4 regions of the Undibacterium sp. RTI2.2 genome follow, and region 1 is predicted to be linked to each of the others. Evidence: predicted binding sites of a transcription regulator. Region 1 holds the regulator's gene; each other region holds the start of a gene.
What was found. The regulator sigma-54, encoded in region 1, starts transcription at its own class of promoters, with help from an activator protein. The targets are predictions, from matches to a motif close to TGGCANGNAANCTGCTTT.

Region 1 (4,220 bases):
CAGTAACAGTGCACAAAACTTACACCTGATGGCGGAGACCATGAAGCTCGCTTATGCCGATCGTTCTGAATATTTGGGCGACCCGGATTTTGTCAAAGTACCTATTAAAGCACTGACATCGCGCGCCTATGCTGATGAGTTATCAAAGAAAATTAATCCAGAACATGCAACGCCGTCCGATCAAATCAAGCCCGGTAAACTAGCGCCTTACGAAAGTGATCAAACTACCCATTTTGCTACAGCAGATCAGTATGGTAATGTCGTCGCAACCACCTACACGTTGAATCTGAATTTTGGTAGCGGCATCGTTGCTAGCGGCACCGGCATTACCTTAAATAATGAAATGGATGATTTCTCCGTAAAAGCGGGTGCTCCCAACGCGTTTGGATTACTTGGTGGCGATGCCAATGCGATTGCGGCATACAAGCGCCCGCTCAGCTCAATGTCACCGACAATTATTTTAAAAGACGGACAACCATTTTTGACCACAGGCAGCCCAGGTGGCAGCCGGATTATCACCACCAGTTTGCAAATTATTATGAATGTGATTGACCATGATATGAATGTTGCCGAAGCCAGCATTGCGCCTCGTATTCATCATCAATGGATGCCAGATCAATTGCGCGTAGAAAAAGGGATCAGCATCGATACCTTAAACATACTGGAGCAAAAAGGTCAGCATCTGAAATTGTCACCGACTATGGGTCGCACACAAACTATACAAATGAGCAATCAGGGATTTGATGGTTATTCAGATCCGCGCAATCCTGACGGAAAAACTTTGGGGTATTAAGGTCAAATTTAAATGCGTAGAAATTTAAACGGGTACAAACTAATCTGTGCGGCTTAAAGAAATGAATAGCTACGAGTATCGCTTATTTCTCCAGTTATTCAATATAAATACTCTCCCCAAGTATATTTTAGTTGTCCAGGTAATTACTGGACAATAAGCCATATTTATAAAAATAATAGGGGAGTATATTTATATCAGCACATAATCTTCGAAACCAAATCAAGTGTTACGCAAACAAAAAAAGGACGCCGAATTGCGTCCTTTTTTGCTATTTTCTAATCGAAAAAGCGACTAAGTCATCTGCTTACACTGGCGTCGGATCGGGTATGTGTTTGATCGCGTCATGTTGATGATTTTGGATTTTGTCTTTATGTTTAATGACTTGTCGGTCTAGTTTGTCGATGAGAGTGTCGATGGCGGTGTAGAGATCTTGTGCCAGGCTTTCAACATGAATATCTTTGCCACTGATGTGCAGATTAATGTCTGCTTTATGGCGTTTTTCCTTTTCTTTGAGCTTATCCACGGTCAGGATGACGGCGATATCAATTACTTGATCGAAATGCCGCCTGATACGTTCAAGCTTATTTTGCACATGTTCACGAATTGCAGGAGTTACTTCGAGGTGATGTCCACTGATGGTGAGATTCATACTACGCTCCTTGGTAATCTTACTTGTTACAAACATTTTATCTTAACTCAATTAATGTAAATTTAATCAGACGATGAATTGGCAGACTAATATTTAAATTATTTATTGAGCTAAATTATATATAGCAACATACGAGGATATTTCAAGAACAAGTTACAAAGATTTGCGCAGGCTTACTGGCGGGATTTTCAAAGCTTCGCGATATTTGGCGACTGTACGTCGCGCAATTACCATGCCTTGTTCTCCCAGCATGTCTGCAATCTTGCTGTCAGAGAGTGGGATTTTCTGGTCTTCTGCTCCTATCAACTGCTTGATGAGTGCACGTATCGCGGTGGATGATGCTTCCCCCCCTGCTTCCGTCGCGACATGGCTACCGAAGAAATATTTCAACTCAAACATACCATGCGGGGTCAGCATGTATTTTTGCGTCGTTACACGAGAAATAGTGCTCTCGTGTAAACCCAGTGTATCAGCAATTTCGCGCAACACAAGTGGTCGCATTGCAACGGCACCGTGCGTGAAAAAATTACGTTGTCTTTCAACTATCGCTTGTGAAACCCGTAAAATCGTATCAAAGCGTTGCCGCATATTTTTGATTAGCCAGCGCGCCTCTTGCAATTGGGAACCTAGCGTACCGTCACCACGATTTTGCTTCATGATGCTGGCATACATACTATTAACACGTAGCTTTGGCATCACATCTTGGTTGAGTAATACTTGCCAGCCGTTCACTGTCTTTCTGACGATCACATCCGGCACGACATAATCCGAAGCGGCCGCGGCAAATTCAGCACCCGGTTTGGGATTACATTGACGAATAACCACTTGCGCTTCGCGTAAATCCTCGTCATCACAATTGAGAATTTTCTTCAACTTATTAAAATCTCTTTGAGCGAATAAAGTGATGTGGTTCTCAACAATTTTTTGCGCCAGCCGACGCGTCACAAAAGGAATTTTAGGGAAACGTTTAATCTGCAAGGCCAGACATTCGGATACATTTCTGGCACCGACACCGCTAGGGTCAAAGTTCTGCAACATGTTCAGCGCAAAGGATAATTCTTCTGGCTCAACACATAACTCCAACGGCAAGCTGGCATGAATTTCTTCCAGTGTTTCCATCAAATAGCCATTGGTATCCAAGGCATCAATCATCAGCTCAATCAGAGCCCGATCTCGCGGCTCACGGATGTTCAGCCGCATCTGCTCCAGCAAATGATCTCTGAGGCTGGTTTGCGCTGCCTCTAATTGCGGACGTCCGTCATCTTCTTCTGACGATTTGCTGCCTTGAGGAACATCATCAAAGCTCCACTCTTCTTCATTCGCGCTGGTACTATCGGCAGAGGCAGCGACTTCGCTAAGGTCGGCATTTTCAGAACTGGCACTTGCTGTAGCAGCATCGCCATTCTTTTCTGGCGCGGCGAATTCAGTTTCAGAATTATTCATAGTCGCACTGATGGCGCCGTCGGCAAGCAAGCGCACTGCATTATCCATAGGATCATCTACCCGCTCCAACATGGGATTGTCGGAAAGTAGATTTTCTAACTCTTGATGTAGCTCCAGCGTGGACAATTGCAGCAAACGGATAGATTGCTGCAATTGCGGCGTTAACGCCAAATGCTGTGACGTGCGCAGTTGCAGGCTTTGCTTCATCATCATATGGCTTCCCGCTACATGCGGAAATGCTCTCCCAAATAAACTCTGCGGACGGACTCATTATTGATGATGTCGTCGGGCTTACCTGCGGCAAGCACTGCACCTTGATTGATGATGTAAGCGTGATCACAAATACCCAAGGTTTCGCGCACATTGTGATCGGTAATCAGTACCCCTATCCCTCTATCTTTCAGGAAGCCCACAATACGCTGAATTTCAATCACGGCGATTGGATCAACGCCCGCAAAAGGCTCATCCAGTAAGACAAAACGAGGACTAGTTGCCAGCGCCCGGGCAATCTCTACCCTGCGACGCTCACCGCCGGACAATGACAGAGCCTGATTCTCTCGAATACCCTCAATCTGCAATTCAGCAAGTAAGGTGTCTAATTGTTGCTCAATGGCAGCCTTAGTCAGAAATTTACCTTCTGGATTTTTTTGCAATTCAAGTACGGCGCGGATATTGTCCTCTACCGATAACTTACGAAACACTGAGGCTTCTTGCGGCAAATAGGACAAACCCAACTTGGCTCTTTTATGTATCGGCAGGCGTGAAATATCTACGCCATCAATATTAATTTCACCGCCATCCGAGGTGACCAAACCAACAATCATATAAAACGATGTCGTCTTACCTGCGCCGTTAGGACCCAGCAAACCAACGACTTCACCGCTCTTCACATCCAATGACACATCGCTTACCACCTGGCGTGCGCCATAACGTTTTTGTAAACCTTTAATCGACAATGTACTCATCTTGTTATTTGACTTTTTTGTCAGATTTTGGCGCGATGAACAAGGTAGTCCGGCCAGAGCCAGGCACCGTTGTACCGGAACTATTATTCTCAGCGACAAAAAGATCGTTCAGGCTGTCGTAAGACAAATATTCACCCTTTTGTTCTTGAGTGACTACAGTCCCGTCGAGATATTTCACATCGGCTTTAGAAATAAATTTCGTAATCTCGGTTTTGTCATCATACTCAACCCTGTCAGCAACGCCCTCGACCCATAAATCAGCGCCGCCATCTCTTTTTTGGCGGAAAAACACCTGCACTCCCGGTGCTGAAAAAAGCACATAACTAGTACTGGTTGCCGTCTCAGTCATTACGGCACGAGCCGCTTTTAC
Region 2 (4,220 bases), on a different contig from region 1:
TGTGTTGTCGGTGCGGTTGCCAGATGCCAACTCAACAAAAAAACCAGCAGTATCAGCAAGGACACGACTGCCGCACGCATGCTGAGATTTTTTCCAGAGGTTGAACTGTTCATCTTGGTTATCGCTTGATAGCAAAGCTGTTGACATAGGCGTCTGGCGTAGCTGGATCAAATTCTTTGCCCATGATTTTGTATTTTTTATACGCACCGACAGGCACGGTTTGTCCTAATTCCGCCATGTATTTTTTAGCGTCGGTCAGCAAAAATACTTTTTCAGTAATGGCTTTATAGTCGACATCCCCTTTGATATAACCCCAACGCTTCATCTGACTTAAAATCCAGACGCCCATCGAATCCCAAGGAACAGGATCAAAATCGGCACGTGTCGGTACGTTACGGACGTTACCAAGACCATCGGCAAATTTGCCGCTTAAGACTTGTTGTACAACGGTTTCTGGCTGGTTTAAATAGGCCGCTGGTGAAATGACTTTGGCGACCAGCGCACGGTTCGCCGGATCACGCGCCATCGCTGCCGCTGTTAATACCGACCGGAACAAAGCGGCGAAGGTATTCGGATTTTGTTTGATAAATTCTTCAGAGGTTCCGAATGCGCAGCAAGGGTGACCATCCCAAATTTCTTTCGACAAAATATGAATGAAACCGACCTCGTCATACACCGCCCGCTGATTAAACGGGTCAGGTCCAAGGAAACCGTCGATATTTCCAGCCCTAAGGTTGGCAACCATTTCTGGTGGTGGGGTAACGCGCAGTTGTACGTCACGATCAGGGTCTAAGCCGTGTTCCGCAAGGTAATAACGCAGCAAATAGTTGTGCATCGAGTATTCAAACGGAATCGCCAGCTTGAAGCCTTTCCATTGTTTTGGGTCGCGCTTGTCTTTATGTTTGACATGCAAGGTAATCGCCTGACCATTGATGTTTTGGATCGTCGCTACCCGCATTGGTAAAGGGTTGGAGCCAAGCCCCATCGACATTGCCAGTGGCATTGGTGACAGGAAATGGGAAGCGTCGTGCTCCTTGTTGACCATCTTGTCGCGGATCAGCGCCCAGCCAGCAGTTTTATTCAGTGTGACATTCAGCCCCTGTTTGCGGTAAAAGCCTAAGGGGTCAGCCATGATCAGCGGTGCGGCGCAAGTAATGGCGATGAAGCCAATTTTTAAATCTTTCTTTTCAATCGGTCCGGTCTTTTCTTGTGCCATCGCTTGCAATGCACCCAAAGGAAGCACACTAGCAATCGCAGCCCGCACTGTATTGGCACCGACTGCACGCAAAAAGTGCCGGCGCAGATGGTCTTGCGGGAACATTGCGCGTAGTACGGCTTCCTCCACTACATCGTTGGTCAGGTGTTCTACGTTCGTGGCGCGTGCTGCCAGAGCACGTTCTTGCTCTGCATTGTGTTCGGTTTCGTCGCTATGACGACCGCAGGAACAGCCAGCGGCGCTATGGTCTGAATCGTATGGACGGAAGATGGACATGGACTACTCCTTGGCGGGTTAGTAAAAAATTGAAGAACGCCAGAAGTGCTTGCAAGCAGCTTGCCATCATCCCAAATCATGTCGTGTCGCGACGATGCTTTGTAGTGCTACAACTACAAATAGGACTTACCGAAAAACCAAAAAGACCAGACCCTTCACCACAGACCACAGAGGCAAAGAGGAAGAATCAACCCAGATTTTCCATTGGAACAGCGACAAGTGTGCCTTTGGCGAACTGACTGGCTAGACGCGACGACGACGCAAGCTGCATCTTGCTAGGAGTAGCAACAACGCCAGGCAGTTCGCCAAAGATGCAATTGTCGCTGTAGCGTTCCCACTCAAATCGCGGTGGTGCTATCCGTCAGATGACCGCATGCCGTCTGCGTTTCTGCGAAGTGGTAGCGGTCTAATGGAAAATCTGGGTTCAATAGCGAGAAAATCTGGAGAAGGGCGAAAACATGTCTTTCTCTTCTTTTGTTGCTCCTCTGTGTCTCCGTGTCTCTGTGGTGAGAGGTTTTGGTTTTTGCGTAAGCCACAAACACAAACACAAAATCTTATGAGCGAATGGGAATCTATACCGTAATCAGCTGATGCTTTACGGCGTACATGGCGATGCCGACGTCATTGGTCGTGCCGGTCTTTTCCATGATGCGGGTACGGTAGGTACTGATCGTGTTGGGACTAAGATCAAGCTTGTCGGCAATTTCTTTCACACTCATGCCACTGGCAATTGCCTGGAACACTTGGTATTCACGATGTGACAAAGTCTCGTGCGGCAAGCGTGCTATATGACGTCCCATGTCTGCCGCCAAGGCTTCTGCCATGCTGCTATTGATATACAAGCCACCATCGGCGACTTTGCGGATCGCTAAAACAAGTTGATCAGTATCAGCACTTTTATTCAAGTAGCCAGATGCCCCTAGCCGGTAACAACGGGTGGCATATTGTTTTTCTGGATAGGTAGAAAGCATTAAGACAGGTAGCCGAGGCATTTGCTGCTTAAGCTGGCGCAGCACTTCCAAGCCGTCCTGTACTGGTAATGCGATGTCCAGCAAAACCAGATCAATCGCTAAAATACTGGCTTGTTTTATCACCTCTGGTCCATCGGCGCATTCTCCGGCGACTTCGATGTCGCCCGCATCCGCCAGAATTTGTTTTACCCCTTCGCGCACGATGCGATGATCATCACATAATAAAATTCGTATCATGGTGTACCTGAGATTTGTTGCAGTGCTTGTTCTACTATGTTGGGAGCAGCGTTTGGCACGGGCACAGTCAATCGCACCAATGTCCCTTCTCCATGCTGACTACTGATTTGCAGATCGCCACCGAAATGCAGCGCCCGCTCACGCATTCCCATGACGCCGTAAGAATCAGCACGGTATAGCGCTGCCTGTTGCGCGCCGACGCCGTTATCAGCCACTTCCATCAGCAAGGCATCTTGCCGTAAGCGAATGCGGATATGGACAGCGCTTGCTTGCGCGTGTCGCGCGATGTTACTCAACATTTCCTGAAAAATTCTAAACACGGCTGTTGCCAGATTTGGCTCTGGCGTGGCTGCATCTGGCGTGGCTTCGATACTGGAATCACACTGCATCTCGGTCGCCTCGGCAAATTCTTGTACTTGCCATTCCAGAGCTGCAATCAAACCCTGGTGATCTAAAATACTGGGGCGCAGATCGGTAATAATGCGACCTACATTCTCAACTGCGGATTCGATCAGGCGATTCATTACACTGCATTTGCGCGAGACCTCTTCTCGATCAGCCACACGTCTTGCCATCCAGTTCACATCAAACTTTAGCGCGACCAATAAGCTACCCAATTCGTCATGAATTTCGCGTGCGATACGCTTGCGTTCTTCTTCCCTGACAGAATGTGCATGTGCCGATAGCTGCCGCAATTGGTTTAGTGCGGCAGACAATTCGGCAGTACGCTCTGCCACACGTACTTCTAATTCTTGCTTGGCATGTTGCAATTGTTCTTCTGCATAACGACGTTTAGAAATATCGCTAAACGTAATTACTGCACCGCGCACCTGACCTTGATCTATCACTTGGTGAGACGAATATTCCACGGCAAATGGACTGCCATCACTACGCCAAAACACTTCCTGATCATTGCGGCATGGTTGTCCGGTGCGGAACGCTAAAAAAATCGGACAAACTTCTTCTGGATAATGACGACCATCTTTGTGGGAATGATGTACCAGACCATGCATATTTTGTCCTAGTACCTCATTCACAGAACGGCCTAACATGGCAGCCCCGGCGCGATTGATAAAGGTACAGCAACCCGCCAGGTCAATCCCAAACATACCGTCACCGGTGGATTCCAGCATCAACATTAACTTGTCGCGCCACAAGGCTTGCTGGGTCAGTTCGTCTGAAATCATGGACATGCTTGTTCCTTTGTTCTTGTTCTGCATTGCATTTGAATTAAGTCAACCTGGCAGCAAGCACCATGCCACGTCACCAGACGGCCAATGACTTAACGAATAAGCTAACGAGTAGCGAACTAATAAGCCAACAAATAAGCCAACGCATTAGCCAAAAAACGAGCTGATGGTAGTAGCTTTTATTTCGCTTTGCTTGGCCGGCCACTATTTTTAATTTGTAATCAACCGCATTGACGCGAAACGTAGTTTAAAAAAGACAGGTTAGAGAAAATGGATCAGACCAAAGCCAAGGCAATCAATGCAGACGGAGTAACCGAGCCGTTTTTGATC
Region 3 (4,220 bases), on a different contig from region 1:
TCGACCATCCAAGGCTTATCGCCCGGATGCATGGTCGGCAGTACCTGATCCATTTGCTGGAAGGCGATTGCCAGCTCATACAAGTTGTCGTCACGCGCTTCATCCACCCGAGGCGCCTGACTGGTCGGACCGATAAACGTACCTGAAAATAAATACGACAAGGCAGGATGATTTTGCCAGTAGGTGATTAAACTCTTCAACAAATCTGGCCGACGCAACATCGGACTGTCTTCTGGGGTGGCACCGCCAAGCGTGGCGTGATTGCCACCGCCAGTGCCGGTGTGGCGACCATCGACCATAAATTTTTCTGTACCCAAACGCGTCAGACGCGCTTCTTGGTACAGCGTAGACATGTTGTAGACCAGCTCATTCCAGCTTGCGGCCGGATGAATATTGACTTCAATCACACCCGGATCGGGCGTCACGCTGAGTAATTTGATACGAGGGTCGCGTGGCGGCGGATAACCTTCAATCCAGAGTTTTAACTTCAGCTTGGCGGCGGTGTATTCGACCACATTGACCAAGGCCAGATAATCTTCTATCCGCTTTACCGGCGGCATAAAAATATGCAAACGGCCGTCACGTACCTGCACGCATAAAGCGGTGTGGATGACATCACGCGGCTCTGTCACAGATTTGTTTAAGCTCGCCGCTGGCGAAACTGGTTTGGCGGGTGTAGAAGAAGTGGCAGGAGATTTCCCCATTAAAGCAGCGACGGCGGCCGGCGTTGCTCCCGCCGAGGTTGCAGCCGCTACCACTGCGGCATGTGCTGCCATCGCGGCTGTCAGCGGTGCCAGGCTGGCACCGCTCGCGGCTGTTTTAGTTGAAGAAACAATTGTTGGCACTGATGGAGCAGGCTTGGTTTTGTCAGCAGCAACACTGGCATTTGTTGCACTATTAGCACCGTTGATGGTCACTGGTTTGTCGTCTTTGGCAGAAGGCAAAGGCGTGCGCGGGGAGAATGGATCTACATCAAATTCATGGATTTCTTTTTCTGGCTGCACCCAAGGTAATGCATTCAGCGGCAGGCGCAAACCCATCGGAGAATCACCATCGATCAGATATAAATGTTCGCGCTTAATTGGCCACGGCGAGGTACGCCAGGCAACCCCCAAAGAGATGCTCGGATCGGTGTCTTTTGGCTTTAGTGGCAATACATAACCAACCACCTCGCCAAGGCCGTGCTCCAGCAAACGCGCTAAGCGCCGACGTTCTTCTGGCGCTTTTAAATCAGCTTTCAGCGGATCTAAATTGACGGGCAAACCCTGTTCGCGCTGCGCCTGTTGCATCACATCTTCGTAGGCTGGGATCTGGCTACCCTCTGGCAGTGACAGCGCTTTAACCAGCGCCGTCATAAACAGATATGCTTCGGCATTGGTATACCCATCGGCTTTTTTCTCATCCGAGAATAAGCTGGCGTCCAGCCACATCGGCTGACCGTCAATCCGCCAATAAATATTTAAAGCCCAGCGCGGTAAAGGCTCACCCGGATACCATTTTCCCTGACCGTAGTGCAGCATGCCGCCAGGCGCGAAATGGTTTTTTAGCCTGTGCATCAGCTCGCCGGCCAATTCCCGTTTTTTATCACCATGCGCCAGCGTATTCCACTGAGCACCATCCATATCATCAATCGAGACAAAGGTTGGCTCGCCGCCTTGCGTCAGCCGTACATCTTGTCGTTTTAAATCTGCATCGACTTGCTGGCCGATCAGATCAATCGCCTTCCAGTCGGCGTCGGAATACGGCTTGGTCACGCGCGGATCTTCATGGATGCGGGTAATCGTCATCTCATGGTGGAAAGTCACTTCGGCCTTATCGGTAAAGCCCGTCACTGGTGCCGCAGAAGAGGGCAACGCCGTACACGCCAATGGAATATGCCCTTCACTGGCCAGCATGCCGGAGGTCGGATCTAAACCAATCCAGCCGGCACCCGGGATATACACTTCCGCCCACGCATGTAAATCGGTGAAATCGACGGTGGTACCGCTAGGGCCATCTAATGCCTCCTGATCAGCGGTAAGCTGGATTAAATAGCCCGATACAAAGCGCGCCGCTAAACCCATCTGACGCAAAATTTGCACCAATAACCAACCACTGTCACGGCAAGAACCGGAGCGATTGGTTAAGGTTTCTTCCGGCGTCTGTACGCCTGGCTCCATCCTGAGCAAATATCCGATATCGCCTTGCAAACGCTGATTGATGGCAACCAGAAAATCATTGGTCAGCAAATCTTTTTTCAGAATCGCAGTACGTGCGTCCTCCACCCATTTGGTCTGCAATTCACCCGGTTTTTCGGTCAGCAAATAAGGGCTAAGTTCTGCGCTCAATTGCGCAGGGTAGCTAAAAGGAAAATGCTCGGCGTATTTCTCCACAAAAAAGTCAAAAGGATTAATCACCGTCATATCGGCAACCAGATCGACAGTAAATTCCAGCACATCCGATTTTTCAGGAAAAACAAACCGACCGATGTAATTACCGTAGGGGTCTTGCTGCCAGTTGATGAAATGCTGTTCCGGCGCGACGGTCAGTGAGTAAGACAAAATTGGCGTACGTGCGTGAGGCGCTGGACGCAGGCGCACCTCATGCGGAGAAAGAGCAACCAGGCGGTCATAACGGTAGCTGGTTTTGTGATGCAATGCGACACGGATAGCCATTCGATATTGCCTTTCGATAAAGGTTAAAACAGCGCTAGAAAGCTGCGCCAAAACGCGTCAAAGTCGTTCTGTTTTCATAAAAGCAGGATTCATGCCCATATAAAACACGATAAAACTTAAAAAGGCTGCCTGTTTAACCCAGATTTTCCACTGGATCGCCAAATACACATTTGCCGCGATCCCAAAGGACAATCAAGCTTAAATTTGAATGATACGCCAGCGATGTGTCATTGGCACGACTGACGAGCGTTGCTCTAAAGCATGTGGCGGATAAAATACATGAAAAGAAACTTTTTGATAGCTTTTCAGCACTAACAGGTAGAGCACTAATCAAAAAAATGGGGAAGACATTATTTTTTGAACGGTGCACCTAGTTGCGTTTCTACGAAGTGATCGCGGTTCAATGGAAAATCTCGTTCAAATACGTGTATTTTCCAACGCCAGAATACGATATGCTTTAAATGAATCGAACAAGTTTATTCGGCAAAAATTTATACGACTTCTACCCTTATTCATCATGCGCCCTTTCCCATATAGGTTTTATTTATTATCCGCACTAACTTGCGTTGTTAGTGGCTGCGGCGGTGGCGGCTCTGCTACTACATCCGGATCTACTTCTGCTGTGGCTCCGGCGATACCGTTTTCTGTACCTGCGACGCTGGCTCAAAAAATGGGAAAGCCAACACAATTTTTGGTTGGGCTTGGCTCGGGCATGTCGACCACAGATATCAAAGCACAGTCAATCACACCCGATATTTATGATCAGTATTTGGTTGGCGTCGGTAATACCGCATGGCCTAGCTGGAATGTGCCTAGCGGTGCATATGTCGGTATCACGGCAACTAATGCAAAAAATATTGGTGCTGTGCCGATGTTTACTTTGTATCAGATGGCACAAAATGGAGATGGCAATTTATCTGGTTTGACGGATGCCAACTTTATGACGAAATATTGGGCGCAGACAAAATTACTGTTTACTGAATTAAAGAAATTTGATGGTCCAGCCTTGGTCAATTTAGAGCCCGATTTTTGGGGTTATGTGCAAAGCCAGGCGCCTGGTGGCGACCCGACCAAACTCTCGGCACAAGTGACAATTATGTCTGAATGCTCTGCACTGACAAATGACGCTGTTGGTATTGCTGGCTGCATGTTAACGCTTGCGCGTCTATATGCGCCAAAGGCGTTGGTCGGTTTTCCGGTATCGATCTTTGGTCGTAAAGAAGCGGATGTAGCGCAATTTATGACTAAGATAGGTGCAGCAAAAGCAGATTTCATTGTGGAACAAACGATAGACCGTGATGCGGGTTGCTATGAGGTGTTGCCATCGCCAAGCGAGTGCAATCATTCAACTGCGGCACTGTATTGGGACGAGTCGAATTTGACCTCGCCCAACTTCCATGACTACCTGAGTGGAGTCTCGATTATCCAGCAAGGTATCGGCGGCTTACCTGTGTTGTGGTGGCAAATGCCGATGGGCGTGCCTTCGGCTACACCTGGCGGTACGCCTGGGCATTACCGCGATAATCGTGTGCATTACATACTGACTCACCCGGCAGAATTTACCAA
Region 4 (4,220 bases), on a different contig from region 1:
GCAAGGTATTGATGAACGCCAGTGCAGCGACATCGCCTGCTTCTAAAGCAGAACCTGCATTGAAACCAAACCAACCCACCCACAATAATGACGCACCGATCATGGTCATTGTCAGGGAGTGTGGTGCCATCGATTCTTTACCGTAACCAACACGCTTGCCGATCAAATAAGCACCAACTAAGCCTGCTACCGCAGCGTTGATATGAACGACAGTACCGCCAGCGAAGTCCAACGCACCTTTTTGGAACAGGAAGCCGCCTTTTGCAGTTTCAGTCGCCAAAGTCGCAGCATCTTTAATCGCATCAGGACCCGTCCAGAACCAGACCATGTGCGCGATCGGCAAGTAACTGAAAGTGAACCACAATACGATAAACAGTAAAACGGCGGTGAACTTAGCGCGCTCAGCAAATGCGCCGATGATCAGGCCGCAAGTAATTGCTGCAAAAGTCGCCTGGAAAGCCACATAGACAAATTCAGGAATCACAACACCTTTGCTGAAAGTTGCCGCAGTCGCGAACGTTGCTTTGGCCGGATCCCAAATACCGTTGAGGAACAGGCGATCAAACGAGCCAATAAATTTGCCACCTTCTGTGAATGCCAATGAGTAGCCGTAAATGCACCAAAGTACGATAACCACTGCAAAAATCATGAAGACCTGCATTAAGATTGACAGCATATTTTTAGAACGAACCAAGCCGCCGTAGAACAAAGCCAAGCCTGGAATTGTCATCAAAATGACTAGCAAAGTAGATACCATCATCCAGGCAGTATCGCCCTTATTGGCAACAGGTGCAGGTGCAGCAACAGCGCCTGAAGCGGCTGTAGCATCTGTCGCCGCTGCCGGTGCTACTGGCGCCACGGCAGCACTGGCAGCACTGGCAGCGGCGGATGCCATTTCAGCAGGCACTGATGCAACGGCTGGCGCAGTAACAGCAGCAGTAGAAGCTGGTGCATCCACTTTGGCAGATGCTTCATCGGCTGCGATTGCCGACGATGCAAAGCCAACGGACAGGAACAAGGCGCTAGTTATCAACGCTTTGCAGAATGTTTTTTTCATGTGTGATCTCCCTGATTCCACGATATCGGTCACAGTGCGTCGTTGCCGGTTTCACCGGTACGAATACGCACAACTTGTTGCAAGTCATAGACAAAAATTTTGCCGTCGCCGATTTTCCCGGTACGAGCAGCAATCTCTATCGCTTCAATAGCACGATCAACAATCGCATCATCTACCGCAGCTTCAATTTTTGTCTTGGGCAAAAAATCGACCACATATTCGGCACCACGATACAACTCGGTATGCCCTTTTTGACGTCCGAAACCCTTGACTTCAGTGACTGTAATCCCTTGCACACCAATAGCAGACAGTGCTTCTCGCACCTCGTCTAGCTTAAAGGGTTTAATAATGGCGGTAATCAGTTTCATGCTGACCTCTATTTAATAAATGTTTTAGAACGACTTCAGTGCGGAGAAAACTAAGCTTGTCTTACCAGTAAATTTACCTGCAGGTGTGTAATATAACTTCTCATCAGCATTGGTTGCGATAGCGGCAAGGCTAAAGGTGACGCCAACAAATTCTTTAGTTACGCCAATCTTCCAGTCGGTGTAAGCAGAGGCAGTATTATTTTTGACGGTTTGATGACCCACATGCAAATTCAGGGTGTAACCGGCATCTGGCACGATATCCACATTGGCACCGATGTCTAAGTAACCACTATTTTTACTATTAACAAATCCAAACAAATTTGTTACTGAATGAGAGTATTTGACATATACCGGACCATAACCGAGTTGGCCGTAGATCTCAGTTGTGTTTGCGTTAGCAAACCCAGGAACACTACTCAAACCATTGGATGGATAGACATATGAGAGAACGCCAACATCGTAAGAGACATCTTTAACGATTTCGCCACGCTTACCGCCGTAAATATCCCATTCAACATTGCCGCTACCACCAGCATCTTTAGTCCATTTAATTGTCGATAACCATGTGCCCGCGTAAAAACCAGTAGGATTGTGGGTGTAATCAGCACCACCTTGTAGCGCAGGGTCGAGACGAGTTTGCGAAATACCACGATAGCGGTAGTCACTTACACCACCGATATTGAAACTAACTTCATTGTCTGGCTTAGCGTCTTCTGCATGAGCCAGACTAGCGCCAAAAGATGCTGCTACTGCAACTGCTAATAGTAATTTTTTCATGGACTTTCCCGTTTTTAGTTATGTTGCGGCTTAAAAAACTTTTACTATTTGCATCCATTAGCAGGAGTCGTGCCAAGCCACCATTTAAACAAAATAAAATTTGCCATTTTTGGAAAAAATCCGCAGCAAACACAGCATTAAATTGCAATTAGGCAGCTGTCAGTGCTTACGTGATGAGTTTGATACGTTATGATTCCATACAAGTTACAATGCAAATAGATGCAAAGTAAGCAATCTATTTTTACCCCAGCCAATAAACGCACCAAATAAAAGCAAATTTAAGTTCTCTGTTTATTTTTACGCCCCATTTAAGAGCATAAAAACTACTTCTAAGGATTAATATGAACAAGCAAGATTTTTTTAGCGATATTCAAACCAAAATTAACCAAGTATTAGAAAACTCACCGGCCAAAGACATTGAAAAAAATGTCAAAGCGATGATGAGTCAGGGTTTCTCCAAACTAGATTTGGTGACCAGAGAAGAGTTTGATATCCAGGCGCAAGTCCTAGCAAAAACTCGTGCCAAGTTGGAGGCATTAGAAGCGCGCATCGCTGCGCTGGAAGTACCGGCCGATAAAACTTAAACACTAAACTCAAACAATAATGTCACTCGCCGTACTAAAAAGCCGTGCCCTTACCGGGATGGAGGCACCAGAGGTCACTGTGGAGGTGCATCTGGCAAATGGTCTTCCTTCGTTTACGATTGTGGGTTTGCCCGAAACTGAGGTCAAAGAATCTAAAGATCGCGTCAGAGCGGCTTTACAAAATGCGCGGTTCGATTTCCCTACCAAGCGGATCACTGTCAATCTGGCACCCGCAGATTTACCTAAAGAATCTGGCCGGTTTGATTTGCCGATTGCTCTAGGCATTTTGGCTGCGTCTGGTCAAATCCCGGGTGATGCTTTAGATCAGTATGAATTTGCAGGGGAATTATCGTTGTCTGGAGAGTTGCGCCCTATCCGTGGCGCGCTAGCGATGACATTTGCGATTTGTAAAAACACCCAAAATCCACGTGCTTTTATTTTGCCTCGCGCTAACGCGGATGAGGCCGCACTGGTCAAAGACGCTACCATCTATCCGGCGGATTCGCTATTACAGGTGTGCGCCCACTTCGCTGGATTTGATGCAGCGTCGAAGCTCAAGCCACATCAGGTGACTACGGTTACGCAACGTCAGCCTTATCCCGACTTTATGGAAGTGAAAGGGCAACTGCAAGCCAAGCGCGCTTTAGAAGTTGCCGCAGCGGGCATGCATAGTGTCTTGATGGTGGGTCCGCCAGGTACTGGAAAATCCATGTTGGCAGCGCGTTTCCCCGGAATTTTGCCGAGCATGACCGACCAGGAGGCATTGGAATCTGCCGCGGTGCAATCCTTGACGAGCGGCTTCTCGGTCTCTAAATGGAAGAATCGCCCTTTTAGGTCGCCGCATCACACAGCATCTGGGGTTGCATTAGTTGGCGGAGGTTGGTGAAGTTCACGCTATTTAAGAAAAACGCCAAATTATTTAAGAATCACGCTATTTAAGAAAATAATTGCATTGATATAGATTTTTTTATCGCAATTTGCAAATGGAACTCTCCTATCGCGCTGAACGCATTAGACCAAGCACACAAAGCGGCCTTGGTCCGTGACAGATGCGAACCTATTTGTCCAGTTAGCGAGATCCTCAAGTTCACCGTTTCTGAACGGCTGACTTGCGTATTTATCGATTTCTCCAGAAGAAGCCCCGAGCAGTTCTGCAAGAGGTGCTATTAATGGGCGAGCTGTTCCGTTCGACGCGAATGCAAAGCGCCATTCCAGATAGGTAGACGAACTAAAGTTCATTTTTTCTTTCTTGCGGATAGCATCCGACTAATTAAATTATATTTGAAACCAAATTCATGAGCAGCACACTCAAACTTATATGAACTTGGTGCATATTCTCACTAATGTAGCAGTGTATTCTCGTCAGAAAATAGCCACCATTTGGTATTTCAAAGTAGCATCGGTTTGGCGTTCCGTCCCAGTAATGTAAATAAG

Region 2: a site for sigma-54 is predicted at 1,541-1,558, ahead of QN395_RS11465 (CmpA/NrtA family ABC transporter substrate-binding protein). Genes of this name have one in related genera too.
Region 3: a site for sigma-54 is predicted at 2,734-2,751, ahead of QN395_RS09285 (transglutaminase family protein). Genes of this name have one in related genera too.
Region 4: a site for sigma-54 is predicted at 2,260-2,277, ahead of QN395_RS19645 (TorF family putative porin). Genes of this name have one in related genera too.

The regions. Positions count from the first base shown of each region.
Region 1 covers NZ_JASJXN010000003.1:1,176-5,395, forward strand. The annotation lists gene ggt (gamma-glutamyltransferase) at 1-793, shown strand, start outside; gene hpf (ribosome hibernation-promoting factor, HPF/YfiA family) at 1,098-1,442, opposite strand; gene QN395_RS02085 (RNA polymerase factor sigma-54) at 1,596-3,092, opposite strand; gene lptB (LPS export ABC transporter ATP-binding protein) at 3,110-3,850, opposite strand; gene lptA (lipopolysaccharide transport periplasmic protein LptA) at 3,855-4,220, opposite strand, start outside.
Region 2 covers NZ_JASJXN010000018.1:14,192-18,411, reverse strand. The annotation lists gene ntrB (nitrate ABC transporter permease) at 1-113, opposite strand, end outside; gene QN395_RS11465 (CmpA/NrtA family ABC transporter substrate-binding protein) at 119-1,492, opposite strand; gene QN395_RS11460 (response regulator transcription factor) at 2,065-2,700, opposite strand; gene QN395_RS11455 (PAS domain-containing protein) at 2,697-3,893, opposite strand; gene QN395_RS11450 (cupin domain-containing protein) at 4,161-4,220, shown strand, end outside.
Region 3 covers NZ_JASJXN010000013.1:66,746-70,965, reverse strand. The annotation lists gene QN395_RS09285 (transglutaminase family protein) at 1-2,654, opposite strand, end outside; gene QN395_RS09280 (hypothetical protein) at 3,058-4,220, shown strand, end outside.
Region 4 covers NZ_JASJXN010000057.1:14,483-18,702, forward strand. The annotation lists gene QN395_RS19635 (ammonium transporter) at 1-1,057, opposite strand, end outside; gene QN395_RS19640 (P-II family nitrogen regulator) at 1,087-1,425, opposite strand; gene QN395_RS19645 (TorF family putative porin) at 1,450-2,202, opposite strand; gene QN395_RS19650 (accessory factor UbiK family protein) at 2,544-2,786, shown strand; partial or broken gene QN395_RS19655 (YifB family Mg chelatase-like AAA ATPase) at 2,806-3,666, shown strand.